Regions from separate parts of the Bradyrhizobium sp. WYCCWR15520 genome, predicted to be linked through region 1. Evidence: predicted binding sites of a transcription regulator. Region 1 holds the regulator's gene; the other holds the start of a gene.
The links. The regulator LexA, encoded in region 1, represses DNA repair genes until DNA is damaged. The targets are predictions, from matches to a motif close to TGTTCNNNNTGTGTTCNG.
Positions count from the first base shown of each region.

Region 2: the regulator LexA is predicted to act here: its motif matches at 4,383-4,400, upstream of AC0QUY_RS23390 (YifB family Mg chelatase-like AAA ATPase).

Region 1 covers NZ_JBWBWM010000001.1:88,328-95,966, reverse strand. The annotation lists gene AC0QUY_RS00470 (hypothetical protein) at 1-136, opposite strand, end outside; gene AC0QUY_RS00465 (ComEC/Rec2 family competence protein) at 642-2,936, shown strand; gene AC0QUY_RS00460 (hypothetical protein) at 2,944-3,180, opposite strand; gene AC0QUY_RS00455 (hypothetical protein) at 3,265-3,687, opposite strand; gene lexA (transcriptional repressor LexA) at 3,916-4,617, opposite strand; gene AC0QUY_RS00445 (molybdopterin molybdotransferase MoeA) at 4,825-6,036, opposite strand; gene AC0QUY_RS00440 (HAD family hydrolase) at 6,063-6,689, opposite strand; gene AC0QUY_RS00435 (hypothetical protein) at 6,815-7,126, shown strand; gene AC0QUY_RS00430 (hypothetical protein) at 7,376-7,537, shown strand.
Region 2 covers NZ_JBWBWM010000020.1:119,368-127,006, reverse strand. The annotation lists gene napA (periplasmic nitrate reductase subunit alpha) at 1-1,677, opposite strand, end outside; gene AC0QUY_RS23405 (chaperone NapD) at 1,682-1,945, opposite strand; gene AC0QUY_RS23400 (4Fe-4S dicluster domain-containing protein) at 1,942-2,223, opposite strand; gene AC0QUY_RS23395 (nitrate reductase) at 2,230-2,427, opposite strand; gene AC0QUY_RS23390 (YifB family Mg chelatase-like AAA ATPase) at 2,794-4,332, opposite strand; gene AC0QUY_RS23385 (hypothetical protein) at 4,490-4,672, opposite strand; gene AC0QUY_RS23380 (MBL fold metallo-hydrolase) at 4,987-5,970, opposite strand; gene AC0QUY_RS23375 (hypothetical protein) at 6,205-6,915, opposite strand; gene gshB (glutathione synthase) at 7,346-7,639, opposite strand, start outside.

The sequences.
Region 1 (7,639 bases):
GCGCGGCCTCCTGGCGCTGGTAGCACGCCTCGCGCTCGGCTCGCGCCTCGATGAAGCGGCATTGCTCTGGAGGGGCGGCATCGGCAGGGGCGGAGGTCAGGACCACCGCAAATAAAATCCAGGCCGCACGCTTCATGTCACTTGTCCTGATGTTCGATTTCACTGGATGCAACTGTAACCTGGCCGACATGCATTCTTCCGGTTTGTGCATCCGGCACCGCTGACAGGTTCAATAAACCGCCCAATGATGGGGATTTTTAGCGCGGCTCGATCAACGGCGGCAAAAAGCTTCCGGTTACCTCCGATGTGTCATCGGAGAGGCGCCAAGCCGCTACTCCGAAGCATGCCGTGAGCATCAGAGCCGTCACAAGCAGAAGCGTGCAGTAAAACTGGCTCACCTCGTACCCCGCCACCAGCCTCGATCTAGAGAGCACGGTCTGCCGAGTCGGAAAATGCAGTTGGCCTGACTTAACGGTGGTTTTCCACGTGGATGAATTGCCTTTTCGGGCGTCGGCCGGTTGGGGGGCCCGGAGCTTCGCGGGTCCCCGCTCTTTCAGGATTCTGCATCCGTTCTGCTAGCCGTCCGAATACAGCGTCCGGTAGTCTTGCGGTCTCCACGAGATCGTAGGGTGTAAGCACGCGTGGCGGAGCAGGGCGACACGTCGGGCCGGAAGCGGGGCTATACCGGCACCTGGCCGCCGCGCGCCGCAGTAGCGGCCGGCGGCGTTCTGCCATCGCGTCCGGCATTCTGGCCGCCGCTGATCGAGGCCCTGCGCGCCTGGGCGCGCGCGGAGGCTGGTGCCGGGCGGTTGCTGCCCTGGGTGCCGGTGGCGTTCGGGACCGGGATCGCATTCTACTTCGCCGCCGATCATGAGCCGTTGCTGTCGGCGGCCGCCGTCGTGGCGATCGCCCTGTGCGCGGCGGCGGTGCTGTTGCGGCGGCAAAAATTCTTTCCGGTCGCGGTCATGATCGCAGCCGTCGCGGCGGGCTTTGCGATCGCGACCTGGAAGACCGCGCGGGTCGCGCATGGCGTGCTGGCGCGGCCGATGTTTTCGGTCTCGCTGACCGGTTTTGTCGAGACGCGTGACATCCGCGAGCGCACCGACCGTTTTGTGCTTCGCGTGGTCACCATGGAAAGCGCGCGGGGACAAACAAGACTCGAGCGCGTGCGGCTGTCGGTGAAGAAGGGGACGGCGCCGCCGGTCGGCAGCTTTGTCGAGCTGAAGGCGCGGCTGTTGCCGCCGCTTTCGCCGGTGCGGCCGGGCAGCTACGATTTCAGCCGCGACATGTTTTTCGCCGGCATCGGCGCCTCCGGCTTCGTGATGGGCGCGATCAAGACTACCGAGCCGCCGGAAGCCGGCGGGCTGCGCCTGCGCTATTCGGCGTTCATGCAGGGTCTGCGCGACACGATCGATGCGCGGATCAGGACCACGCTGGAAGGCGACCAGCGCGCCATTGCCACCGCGTTGTTGACCGGGCGGCGCGATGCGATCTCGCCGCCGGTGAACGATGCGATGTTCATCTCCGGCCTCGGCCACGTGCTGTCGATCTCCGGCTACCACATGGCCGTCGTAGCCGGCGTCGTGTTCTTTGCCGTGCGGGCGCTGCTCGCCCTGTTCCCTGTGCTCACGGTCGGCTATGCCATCAAGAAATGGTCGGCCGCGGCCGCGCTCGTCGCCGCCGCGTTTTATCTGTTGCTGTCGGGCGCCGAGGTCGCGACGCAGCGCTCGTTCTTCATGACGGCCGTGGTGCTCATCGCCGTCATTGTCGATCGCCGCGCGATCACGTTTCGCACGCTCGCGGTCGCCGCCCTGATCGTGCTGACGGTCGCGCCGGAAGCGCTGGTGCATCCGAGTTTCCAGATGTCGTTTGCGGCGACGCTCGGGCTGGTGGCGCTGGTGCAGATCGGCATGCCGCGCCTGTTCGCGACCGCCGATCATACCGCAACCGCCCGCGCGGCGCTGTGGGGCGGCCGCGAGATCGCCATGCTGTTGCTGGCCTCGCTGGTGGCGGGGCTCGCGACCACGCCCTACGCCGCCTTCCACTTCCACCGGGTCACGCCCTATGGCGTGCTCGCCAATCTCGCGGCGATGCCGGTGGTGTCGGCGCTGGTGATGCCGGCAGGCCTGCTCGGCCTCGTCGCGATGCCATTCGGGTTCGATCGCCCGTTCTGGGCGATCATGGGCGTCGGCATCGACTGGATGATCGCGGTGACGCAATGGGTCGCAGCGCTGCCCGGCGCGGTCGGCCGGGTGCCGGCGTTCGGCATCGGCCCGCTGATCGCGGCGAGCCTCGGCATCATCCTGCTCGGCCTGTTGCGCACGCCGCTGCGCTGGTCGGGCGCGGCGCTGGTGCTGGCGGCGGCATTGTGGGCGGCGAGGGCGCCGCAGCCGGATATCCTGATCTCCGCCGACGGCCGCCATGTCGGCGTCCGCGGCCAGGATGGGAGGCTGCATCTGATGCACGCGGCCAAGGGGTCCCGGGACGTCTTCCTGCTGAAGGAGTGGCTGGCGGCGGATGCCGACGCGCGCACGGCAACCGATGCATCGCTCACGTCAGGCGTCTCCTGCGATGAATTCGGCTGCGTGATGCCGTCCGTCGGCGGCGGCCTGGTCGCGCAGGCGTTCAGGCCCGAGGCGCTGGCGGACGACTGCGAGCGCGCGGCGCTCATTGTGACCCTGCGGCAGGCGCCCGCTTCCTGCGCGGCTTCCGTGATCGATGCCGAGCGGCTGCGGCGGCAGGGCGCCATGACGCTGCGACGAGGCCGCGAGGGATTTGTCGTCGAGGCGGTGAAGCCGCGAGGGATCGACCGCCCCTGGTCGCCGGCCGTTGCCGACGCGGGAGAGGTCGACGCCAACGTTCTGGCCCCGCGCGTCGTGCCGCCTCGCGCCGTCGATGCGACGCCAGCCGAGGCGGACCTTCAGGCGGAAGAGTAGGCGGATTTCAATGCTCGTCGATTGGGGGGCTGGACGGATGGGCCGGTATCTCGAACGCGCCGAGGTGGAATTCCTCCGGCGCGTCGGGGGATGACGGCAGGTTGACCAGCGTGAAAGACGCTTCGGGGAATTGCTGCCAGATCGCGAGGTCTTCGGCCGTGATGGTGAGCCAGCCATATCTGAACATGTAACGTCCGGGCTCGGTGACGCGTCCAGCCCTTTGCCATGTGACTTTGTTGACCACCGGTTGCCCCCTCGGTGCCGAATTTTGAAAAACGCATCACCATGATCCGCCGGCCTGGACCGGCGGATCGCATCCACGTGGCGTCTATCCGGTCACGATCGAAGCGGCCGGACGTGCTTCCGTCACCTTCGGTGCGCGCTCGCCACCGGTCTGAACCACCGGCAATTGCAGCACGGTTGCGCGCTGGCCTTCGCAAAGCTGCGTCACCAGCACATGGCTTCCATCAGGAAATTCGATCGCGTCATGATGACGGTCGGCGACTTCGGGTTCGATCTGATTGAATTTGCCGACCCGCCAGTCGGTGGTTCGCGTCCAGATCCAGCGGTTGTCGTATTTGACGTCCTCGGCGAACGCCAGTTCGGTGCCGGGAAGCATGCAGACCGCCACTGCTGGTTCGCGTTCCGACGCAAAGCCGCGGGTCGATGTACCGCGGAACGTCGTGGTGATCAGCGTCTCGCCGACCTGGGCAGGCCGGGTAGCCACAGCATGCAGGCTATAGTCACACATCGGATGGCTCCCTCATTTGAGATAGCTGACCCGTGTCTTCAAGGAGGCACAGGCCCCTATCAGAGTGGACATGGCGCAGAGCCTTTTCTTTTTTCTGGGCAATTCTGCGACTGGCGCGCTGCGCCACATTCACAAACGCGCTAACGTGCCTTGGTTCCAATCGTTCAACAAAAAACCCCGGCGAAGGGCCGGGGCTCTTTTCCGTCATGTCCACGGACGGCACACCGGTCAGTATTTGCGGTAAAGGCCGATCAGCTTGCCCTGAATCCGGACCCGGTTCGGCGGCAGGATGCGGACTTCATAGGCGGCGTTGGCGGGCTCCAGCGCGATCGAGGCGCCGCGGCGGCGGAAGCGTTTTAGCGTAGCTTCCTCCTCGTCGATCAGTGCCACCACGATGTCGCCGGTGTCGGCGGTCTCGTTGCGCTGGATCAGCGCCATGTCGCCGTCGAGGATGCCGGCCTCGACCATGGAATCGCCGCGTACTTCGAGCGCGTAGTGCTCGCCGGAGCCGAGCATGTCGGGCGGCACGCTGATGGTGTGGCTGCGAGTCTGCAGCGCCTCGATCGGCGTACCGGCGGCGATCCGGCCCATCACGGGCACCGCGACCGGGCGATTGCCGTCATCCTCGGCGGCGGGCACGCTCACCGTGCGCTTGCCGAGCGTGCCTTCAATGACGCTCGGCGTGAAGCCGCGGCGGCCGTTGCCGGCAGCCGCAAGCTCCGGCAGCTTGATGACCTCGATGGCGCGGGCGCGGTTGGGCAGCCGGCGGATGAAGCCGCGCTCCTCCAGCGCCGTAATGAGGCGGTGGATTCCGGATTTCGAGCGCAGGTCGAGCGCGTCCTTCATTTCGTCGAAGGAGGGCGGTACGCCAGCCTCTTTCAGCCGTTCATTGATGAAACGCAGAAGTTCGTACTGTTTGCGCGTAAGCATCGCGAGCAATCCCCCGGTTGGCGTCGTCGTTTCGAATCTTCAGCGCTCGGATGGCGGGAGTCCCCAAATCCCAGGCAGAGACACCAGCAGTCGAAACAAATCATGAACGGACACTATATGTTCGATATGTGTTCCGCAACCACTTAATTTCAGGTGAACGCGTCAGGGTTTCTGTCCAAGACGTGTCTTGAGGCGCGTCTTGGGGCGTCATTCCGGCAGCCGCAGCAGCTCGCAAGGCGCCCCCTTGGCGGCCGCCGGCGCGAACGGCGGACGTATCACTAATGCCTGTGCCGCAGCGAGATTCCCCAATAGCGAAGAGTCCTGATGGTTCACCGGCACGGCGACCAGCGTGCCGTCTTCGCGCGCTTCGAGGCGTGCGCGTAGATAGTCCTCGCGCTGGTCGTTGGCGGCGAGGTCGCGGCCGAGCAGGGCGCTTTCTCTGACGTGATGAACGTGGTCGCGGCCCGACAATGCGCGAATCAGCGGCACCAGAAACAGGAAGCCGCAGACATAGGAGGAGACAGGATTGCCGGGCAGGCCGATCACCCGCATCGCGCCGAGCCGCCCGTGCATCATCGGCTTGCCCGGCCGCATCGCGATCCGCCAGAACGCCATGGCGACGCCCTCGGCCTCCAGCGAGTGCTTGACGAGGTCGTGGTCCCCGACCGAGGCGCCGCCCATGGTGATCAGGATGTCCGCGCCAGCCTCGCGGGCGCGGCGGATGCCTTGCGTGGTCGCGGCGACAGTGTCGGCGGCGATGCCGAGATCGACGACGTCGGCCCCCTCGGCCCGCGCCAGCGCCCGCAGGCCATAGCCGTTGGAATAGACGATCTGGCCAGGACCGGGGCTTGCCCCCGGCATCACCAGCTCGTCGCCGGTCGCGAGCACAGCGACCTTCGGGCGGCGTTGCACCGCTAGCTCCGGATAGTTCATGCCGGCGGCGAGCGACAGGTCGCGGTCAGAGAGGCGGCGTCTGCGTTTGAGCAGGACGTCACCCTCGCGAAAGTCGACGCCGGCGGCACGGATGTGCCGTCCCCGAACGGCGGCTTCCGTGATGGTGATATGATCGCCGTCGGCTGCCGTGTCTTCCTGGATGATGACGGCGTCGGCGCCGTCGGGGATCACGCCGCCGGTGAATATCCGTACCGCCTCGCCCTGGCCGACCTTGCGCTCGAACGGCCGGCCGGCGGCGACCTCGCCGATCACCTTCAGCCGCGCGCTGGCGTCGGCGGCATCAGCCGCACGCACCGCATAGCCGTCCATTGCCGACATCGCCAGCGGCGGCTGCGTCCGCCGCGCGGCGACGTCGCGGGCGAGGATGCGATGATGTGCGGCATCGAGGGCCACCATTTCTTCGGGCAGCGCTATAGCGCCGGCAAGGATCGCAGCAAGCGCATCGGCGACAGGCATCAAGGCCACGGGCAGACCTCCGTCAAATTCCAGCGCTAGATTCCAAGCGCAGTCAGTGCCCTGGCCACGTCATCCGTCGATGTCACGTGGATGGCAGAAAGGCCGCGCGCCCGCGCACCTTCGATATTGGCGGCCGAGTCGTCGAAGAACAGAATCCGCGACGCCGGCACGCCGATCGCCTTTATCACGTGATCATAGGCCTCCGCGTCGGGTTTGCGCAAACCGATGCTGGAGGACAGGAAGATCTCGCGGAAATGGCCGAGCACGCCGGCATAGGCCTGCGAAAAATGCGCGACATGAGCCGGATTGGTGTTGGAAAAGGCATAAAGCGGCAGGCGCTTGGCCGCGCCGGCCAACAGCGGTGCGATGCCCGGCATCTCGCCGGTGAAGATCGCGTTCCAGCCTTCGAGGAACTGGGCGTCGGTAATGCCGATGCCGAGCGATTGCCGCAGGTTCGCAAAGAACGCGGCGTCGTCGATCCGGCCGGTCTCGTGATGCTTGAAACTGTCGTTGACGACGAAGCGGCTGGTGAGGTCGGCGGGCGCGCAGCCCGCATGCCCCGCCCAGCAGGTCATTACCTGATCAAAGCTGATATCGAGCACGACACGGCCGAGGTCGAACAGCAAGGCGTCGACGGAATGGGGCGCTGGCGGCAAATTCATGGCAGTCGTTTACAAAACTGGACCGGCCTCGGCAACGGCCACGGCGATTTGCGTCCGAGCCCAATCCGGCGCTTAAGCCGCTGCGCGAGCTGTGCTAAGCGTGGGGTCAAACAGGGAGTGGTGGCATGAAAATCCTGGGTAGAATTTTGGGCGCTGCGGCCGTGGTCTCGTTGCTGGCAGGGCCCGCCTTGGCCCAACAAAAAGGTCCCGCCAGATATGGCGAGGAGGACAAGCCCAAGACGGGGGCGGAGATCGCGGCCGAGAAGGACGCCGAGCGGGCCTACAAGCGGTCGCTTGGCAATATTCCGGAACAACAGAAGGGCAGCGATCCCTGGGGAACCATGCGCGGCGACAACAGCGCACCAAAGGCCGACAAGGCGGCAGCGAAACCGAAGGCCAAGTCCGCCGATACCAAAACCGGCACCAGCGCAAAGTAGAAGACACATCCCGGCGCCGTGCCGGGACAATGATGTCCGCGAGGCAGGCAGGCAAGACGGAGACGCTGCTGTTTTCCCCGATGACGATCCGCGGCGTCAGCTTAAAGAACCGCATCGTGGTGCCGCCGATGCATCAATATTCGGCCGAGAAGGGCTTTCCGACTGACTGGCATCTGATGAACGCTGCGCGATGGCCAGGCCGATCTGATCGCGGTCGGGCGGGAAATCCTCAACAATCCCAACTGGCCGATGGACGCCGCGCTCAAACTCGGCGTCGAGGGCCCGTTCCGCAACGTTCCCCCGCAATTCGGCTATTGGCTCGGCACCCGCGCCAAGCGCGGCTTTGGAACCCGGCCCTCCACCTGGCAAAACGGCCTGCGGGAGGCCGATCAAGCGGCCTCGAATTCGTAGCGATCTCAAATCCGTAAGCCCGCCTGAACGCAAACGACACACCTGTAAACGACCGTATTGCCCTGGGCCGGCGTGCCTTGATCCGACCAAAAAGCCATTGTG
Region 2 (7,639 bases), on a different contig from region 1:
GCGCGCTTCGCCCGGCGCATTGACGAGCTGCCGCCACACATGGGTGCGGCGCTCGGCGTTGCCGTACGCGCCCTCCTTCTCCACCCACATCGCCGCCGGCAGCACGAGATCGGCGGCCATCGCGGTGACGGTCGGGTAGGCATCCGAGACCACGATGAAATTGTCCGGATTGCGGTAGCCGGGATAGGTCTCGCGCGAATTGTTCGGCGCGGCCTGCATGTTGTTGTTCACCTGAACCCAGTAGAAGTTCAGCTTGCCGTCATGGAGCATGCGGTCCTGCTCGACGGCGTGGTAGCCTGGCTTCTCCGGAATGATGCCGTGCGGGATGCGCCAGATTTCTTCCGCGTGCTTGCGGTGCTCCGGGTTGGTGACGACCATGTCGGCGGGCAGACGGTGCGCGAAAGTGCCGACCTCGCGCGCCGTGCCGCAGGCGGAGGGTTGCCCGGTCAGCGAGAACGGCGAATTGCCGGGCTCGGAGATCTTTCCTGTCAAAAGGTGCAGATTGTAGAGAAGCTGGTTCGCCCAGACGCCGCGGACATGCTGGTTGAAGCCCATCGTCCACAGCGACATCACCTTGCGCTTGGGATCGGCATAGAGCTCGGCGAGCTCCTGCAGGAAGCCGCGCTCGACGCCGGTGAGCTCGGATACTTTCTCGAGCGTGTAGTCCTTCACGAAGGCGGCGTAGGCGTCGAAATCGATCGGCTGCGTCGCGCCTGCATTTGCTGCGCCCTTGGCCTTGACTTCCAGCGGATGGTCGGCGCGCAGGCCGTATCCGATGTCGACCGTGCCTTTGACGAACGTGGTGTGGTTCTTGACGAAATCCTGGTTGACCCGCCCCGTCGTGATGATGTGGTTGGCGATGTAGTTCAGGATCGCCAGATCAGTACCGGGCTTGAACACGATCGGGATGTCGGCGAGATCGGAGCTGCGGTTGGTGAAGGTCGAGAGCACCGCCACTTTCACATGCGGCTGGCTCAGCCGGCGGTCGGTGAGACGCGTCCACAGGATCGGATGCATCTCGGCCATGTTCGAGCCCCACAGCACGAAGGCGTCGGCGGCTTCGAAATCGTCATAGCAGCCCATCGGCTCATCCATGCCGAAGGTGCGCATGAAGGCGACCGCTGCGGAGGCCATGCAATGGCGCGCATTCGGATCGAGGTTGTTGGAGCGGAAGCCGGCCCGCATCAGCTTGGTGGCGGCGTAGCCTTCGTAGACTGTCCATTGGCCCGAACCGAACATGCCGAGCGCCGTCGGGCCCTTCTCCTTCAGCACCGCCTTGGCGCGGGCGGCCATCACGTCGAAGGCCTCGTCCCACGAAACCGGCGTCAGCTCGCCGTTCTTGTCGAAGACGCCGCCCTTCTTGCGCAACAGCGGCGTGGTCAGGCGGTCGCCGCCATACATGATCTTGGAGAGGAAATATCCCTTGATGCAGTTCAGCCCGCGATTGACCTCGGCGAGCGTATCGCCGTGGGTGGCGACGACCTTGCCGGCCTTGACGCCGACCATCACCCCGCAGCCGGTGCCGCAGAAGCGGCACGGCGCCTTCGACCATTTGATCTCCAGCGATCCGATGCCGCCCGCCACTGGCTGCGCGGCCGCAGGAACGGTGATGCCGGCGGCCGCGGCGGCGACGGCGGCGGCCTGCGCCTTCAACAGTTCGCGTCGCGAGAGTGACATGATCCTAGTCTCCGATATCGGCTGATCTTTCGACCTGCTCGAACACCATGTTGGCCGACAAGACTCCCTGCCAGCATGCGATTTCGGCAAGGCGGCCACCGAGGATTCCGCTCTCGGCCGCCTCCATCACGATGATGATCTTTCTGGCGTCGCGCTGATGGATCTCGACGTCCGGCAGCGCAGCGAGCGCCTGCAATACCTCGTCCCGGTGTTTGGGCAGCACGGATACGACCGCGCTCGAAATGTGAATGGTGACTTCGTCTGTCATGCGGCGTCTCCGCCACGCGCGGCGCCCAGCACGATCGTGGCGCCTGGGCAGGCAGCGATGCATTCACCGCATCCGGTGCAGGCAGCTTCGTTGACGATGGCCTGAGGCGGCAATCCTGTTCGAGGGCGGAAGCTGATCGCGGAAGCAGGACAGACATCGCCGCAGGAACGGCACACGATGCCGGCTTCGGCGAGGCATGCGTCACCGATGACGGCGACCGGTTTGGTGAGGAATTGACCGCGAAACAGAGCGCGGCGCGAGGGGCCCTGGGTTTGCATGGCGTTTCATGCTCCCGGAGGACCGGGCGGCCCCAGGATCAACTGGGACATCCACACCAGAAAGCCATAGCCACCGACCACGCCAACGGCGACCACCGGCCAGATGAAGGCGGCGATGATGGCGAACACCAGGAATTCCGCACGTCGACTTGCCCCGTGTACCTTCTTCGGCTGCGCATCAAGTTGAGTTGACGTATCGGGCATGTAACGACCTGCCGCCTTTGGAATCGAGTAATTACTCAGCCGGCCGCGCGTTCCCCGCCCATGCCGGCTACTTTGCCAATTGCCATCGCCGTCAGACGGAGCGCGCGACGAGTTCCCGCGCCGCTGCAGGATGCGTCACCGCAGCGATAGGGTAGCTGCGCGCGGGAAATCCTTCATTGATCTGGATCAAATAATGAAGAACAAACGCTTGGATTATTTGATGATCTTTCGGCGCGTTGCGCCGGAAGAGCTGCTGCGACTCAACTGAGCTTGGGCATGATCTCCGAGCAAACGCGTCGGGTTTGTCCCGCGGAAAACCGCTTCACGCTTTTGCGCGAACGCGGCCCTTCGTATCAGGATCATGCACTATGCCGCGCGCCTTAAATCCTCGGCCAGCGCGCGGTAGGACAGCGCTTCGGCCAGATGCAGCCGTCCGATTTTCTCCGCGCCATCGAGATCGGCGAGCGTGCGCGCGACGCGGAGCACGCGGTGATAGCCGCGCGCGGTGAGCTTCATGGTGTCGGCGGCGTCGCGCAGCAGTTTCTGGCCCTGCGCATCCGGCTGTGCGATCGTTTCCAATAGCGAGGCCGGCGCTTCGGCATTGGTGCGGATCTGCGGCATGCCGGCCGTTGCGTAGCGTGCGAGCTGGATGTTCCGGGCGGCGGCGACGCGGGCAGCGACTTCGGCCGAGCCTTCGGATGGCGGCGGCAGGATCAGGTCGGCGGCGGTCACCGCCGGCACTTCGATACGTAGGTCGATGCGGTCCATCAGCGGGCCGGAGATGCGCATCTGGTAATCAGACGTGCAGCGCTCGATGGGCGCGCGTCTGCAGGAATAACCGGGGTCATAGGCCTGGCCGCAGCGGCAAGGGTTCATCGCCGCGACCAGCATGAAGCGCGCGGGATAGGTGACGCGGTGATTGGCACGGGACACCGAGACCTCGCCGTTCTCCAGCGGCTGTCGCAAGGAATCGAGCACGCGCGGATCGAACTCCGGCAATTCGTCGAGAAACAGCACGCCCTGATGCGCCAGCGAAATCTCGCCGGGCCTGGCGCGCAGGCCGCCGCCGGTCAGTGCGGCCATGCTGGCGGAATGATGCGGTGCGCGGAACGGCCGCCGCGCCGTCAATGCGCCGTCGCGGATTTCGCCGGCGACGGAGGCGATCATCGAGACTTCCAACAGTTCGGACGGCGACAGCGGCGGCAGGATCGAGGGCAGTCGCGCCGCCAGCATCGACTTGCCGGCGCCGGGCGAGCCGATCATCAGCAAATGATGTCCGCCGGCTGCGGCAATCTCCAGCGCACGCTTTGCACTTTCCTGGCCTTTGATATCGCGCAGGTCGAGATGGGTTGCTTCCTGCTCATGCACGCGCGGCTGCGGACGCGACAGCACCTGCGTGCCCTTAAAATGGTTGGCGATCTGGATCAGCGATTTGGCCGCGATGATCTGGATATCCGGGCTCGCCCAGGCCGCTTCCGAGCCGCACGCGGCGGGACAGATCAGCCCTTCCTCGCGCGCGTTCGCCCCGATCGCAGCCGGCAGCACGCCTGCGACCGACGCGATCGATCCATCGAGTCCGAGCTCGCCGAGCACGGTAAAGCCGTTGAGCGCATCCGGCGGGATCGCGCCGATCGCAGCCATCAGGCCGAGCGCGATCGGCAGATCGTAATGGCTGCCTTCCTTCGGCACGTCGGCCGGTGCGAGGTTGACCGTGATCCGGCGGGCAGGGAGCGCCAGACCCGAGGCGATCAGCGCTGAGCGGACCCGCTCCCGCGCTTCCGACACCGCCTTGTCCGGCAGGCCGACGATCGCAAACGCCGGTAGGCCGGGCGCGACCTGCACCTGCACGTCGACCGCGCGGGCCTCGATCCCTTCAAAGGCTACAGTAGATACCCGCGCGACCATCTCGCCCCTCGTGACGCAATCGAAGGTAGCGGGGAACCGGAGGGCAAGTCAAGAACATTGGGGGAACATAGACGCAAACGATCCTGTCTGCGCCGTCTGCCTGTCAGACCGGCACAACCTCGGGGCGTGGACACATTCCGGCCGGCATCTGCCGTCCTCAGCGCTCCGTTCTCATGTATGGGCTGCTCTCGGAAACATGCTTCAGCGCCGGATCGTCGGCGAGAATGCGCACCGCCTGCGTCTTCTCAGGGCTCGGATGGGGCGGGGTGTCGCGCAGGCTCCATACGGCCAGGCCAACGACGAGCATTCCCGCGCTGATCGCTATCATGTCTTTGGTCATGTGCCGGGCCTCCAAACTGGCTGCCAAGCGGCCGAGACGCGGGCCTCATTGGTTCGGCTTGAAAGCCGATTGGCCCTGCGGCCTGACGCTTATGTTGCTCTCGGGCATCTTGCCCCGGTCGTTGTTGGCGTCCCTGCCGCCGAGGCCGGAAGTTCCGCTGCCGGCTTCTTCGCTTAAGAGGAAACCAATTTCGGCGGATCGCGATGGTTCCTAAGGCGCGTCTTTTTCGATCGACTCGGTCTACGAAGCTGTGCGCTTGTGGCAGTAGCTTGACAATCCGGGGCTGGTGATCGGCCAGCCCCGGATCGGGCGTCTTAGAGCTGCATGTTCATCGGCTCGGGATAATATCTAAAACCGTCGCCGTTCTTAGCGACGTGGCCGAAGCCCGGCCAGGCGAAGTGATAGGACATGACAGGGATCTTCTGGGCGGCGAGCATGTCCAGCATCTTCACCCGCGAGTTCGCTGCCTGCTTCGGATCGCTATCGTAGGAGAACTCCATCCGCGGCTTCTCCAGCAGCAGCACGGCGTGATGGGAAAGGTCGCCGAGGAAGCAGAAGGATTTGCCCTTTGAGCTCACCATGTAGATGGTGTGGCCGACGGTGTGGCCGGGCGCTGACAGCGCGGTGACGCCGGGCAGAAATTCTTGATTGTCCTTGATGAACACGATGCGGTCGCGCACCGGCATCAGGTTCTTGCGGGCGTGGAGGATAAAATCCTTCAAGGGACTGCCGAGCTTGCCTTCGTCGGTCCAGAAATCGAAATCGCTCTGGGCGATGTAGACCTGCGCATTCGGGAACAGCGGCTTGTCGTCGGCGCCGACAAGGCCTCCGATGTGGTCGATATGGGCGTGCGAGCACACCACGGCGTCGATATCGCTGGCCTTGATGCCGGCCGCCGCGAGGTTCTTCTGTTGCTGGCCGGTGGTCGGCCCGAACGCCTTCGAGGTGCCCATGCCGGTATCGAACAGGATCAGCTTGTCGCCGGTGTTCACGACCGGCGAGTTCTGCTCCAGCACGACATTGTCCGGGTTGAGGAAGTTGTCGGAGAGCATCTTCTTCACTTCTTCCTTCGGCACGCCGGTAAACGTACCGGAGGGATCGCCGAGCGGCAGCGGGCCGTCAGAGACCACGGTGACCTCGGCGTCGCCGAGATTGAAGCGGTGCCAGTAGGGGGTCTGCGTGGCGAGCTTGGGCGCCTTGGCCAGTGCACTGCCGCCGAGCATGGTTGAGGCGCCGAAACCCATTCCGAGTCCTGCGCTGAGCGCAAGCAAAGACCGTCGCGAAAGATTCGTCGTCATGCATCTTCCTCCCACTGACTTTATTGAATTGCAGCATGTGCCCGGACGGATTCATCCGTCGCTACAGGCTGCGCCCGCTTCCCGTAATTGGCAAGTGGGAGGAGACGGCACAACAGGGATGTGAAAATGCGGGTGGCACGGCGTTATGCAACGCCGCGCTTCTTCCCGATGGCATCCCGGATTTTCGCGCCGCCGTTGCAGGACGGGATTTTCGGATGATCACCGCGTCGACGACTACCAATCGTCGTAGATCCACTCCCTGGGGTATCGAGGCCGCGATCTCGCTTGCGGCGACCGCTCCGGCTTGCGGAAGGTCGGGGCCGGCTTTGCCGCAGGCGGTGACGCCCTGGGCGGGCTTTGCTCGGAAACCTTCGCGAGCGCGCGTTTCATCTCTTCCTGGCTCGCCTTCAGCTCTCCAATGGCCTTTGAATTGTCACTGGTGATTTGTTGCTGGTTCGCCTTGAGCTGTTCGATGTTTCGCTCCAGGTTCGCGAGGTTGCGCACGATCGTTTGCAGCAGCTGTGTCTGGTCGGAAGGCGCCGCGGTGGTTGGCAGCGAGGCGTCTTGCGGCGGTGCGGCCTGAGCCAGGGTTGGTGCTTGCGGAGGTGCTTCCTGTGGCGGTGCTGCTTGCGGTGGCGATGCTTGTGATGATGCTGCTGGCTCCGCCGCGGCCACTTGAACGGTGGATGGAGCGGGCTCGGCGGCAAGCGGCGGATTTTCCGGCGGCAATGCGGGCGTTGAAACGAGCTGCGGCGCTGAACGGGCGGCAACCTGCTTGTCCCCACCGCCATAGGACGATTGCCAAACCAGGGCAGCGGCAACAATGCACGCTGCCACGGGCAAGGCAACGAGCGTCCGGAGCGCCGGCCTTTTTTCCGGTGATGGCGCAGGCGGTGATTGCGCGGCGGGTTGGGCCGAAGGCGGATGCGCGTCATCGCGCTCCATTCTTGCAAGCTGCTCAGTCAACCGCGTCAGCTGTTCATCCGCGCGCTTGATCTGTTCGTGAGCATGCGCGAGCCGTTCATCGGCGCCCGCGATTGGGGCATCGGTTACTTTCGGAGTAGGTGTGGAGTTCATTGGCGTTTCCCTTTCCGCCCAATGTCATCCGCAGGTAGCCGGTCGACCATGCGCCGACGCTCCGTGCAGTCTTGTCCAAAGAATGGCCGTATGATGATAGAGTACTGGATCACATGGCGATAGACGTCCTGGAATCTCGCGGGCCGTTGCCGACGGCGCAGCAGTGCGGCGCCACGACTCTCTCCGCCGGTTCCATTCAGCCGGCACGCCATTTCGTCCGGCCGTTCAAGTTCCTGATGGGACAGGTCGCGAAACGGGCGCGGCGAAAATGGTTGGTCGATAGGGCGCGAGTTGAAAATTATTTCCCGGCGCGCTTCTTCTCGATGGTGTCCCAGATCTTGCCGGCGACGTCAGGGCCGTTGAGCCGTTGGATCGCGCGGATGCCGGTCGGCGACGTCACGTTGATTTCGGTGAGGTTGCCGTCGATCACGTCGATGCCGACGAACAGCAATCCGCGTTCGCGCAAAGCCGGTCCCAGCGTGTCGCAGATTTCCCGCTCGCGCGGCGAGAGTTCGGTCGCCTGCGCGGCGCCGCCGCGGACCATGTTGGAGCGGAGGTCATCGGGCGCGGGGACGCGGTTGACCGCGCCGGC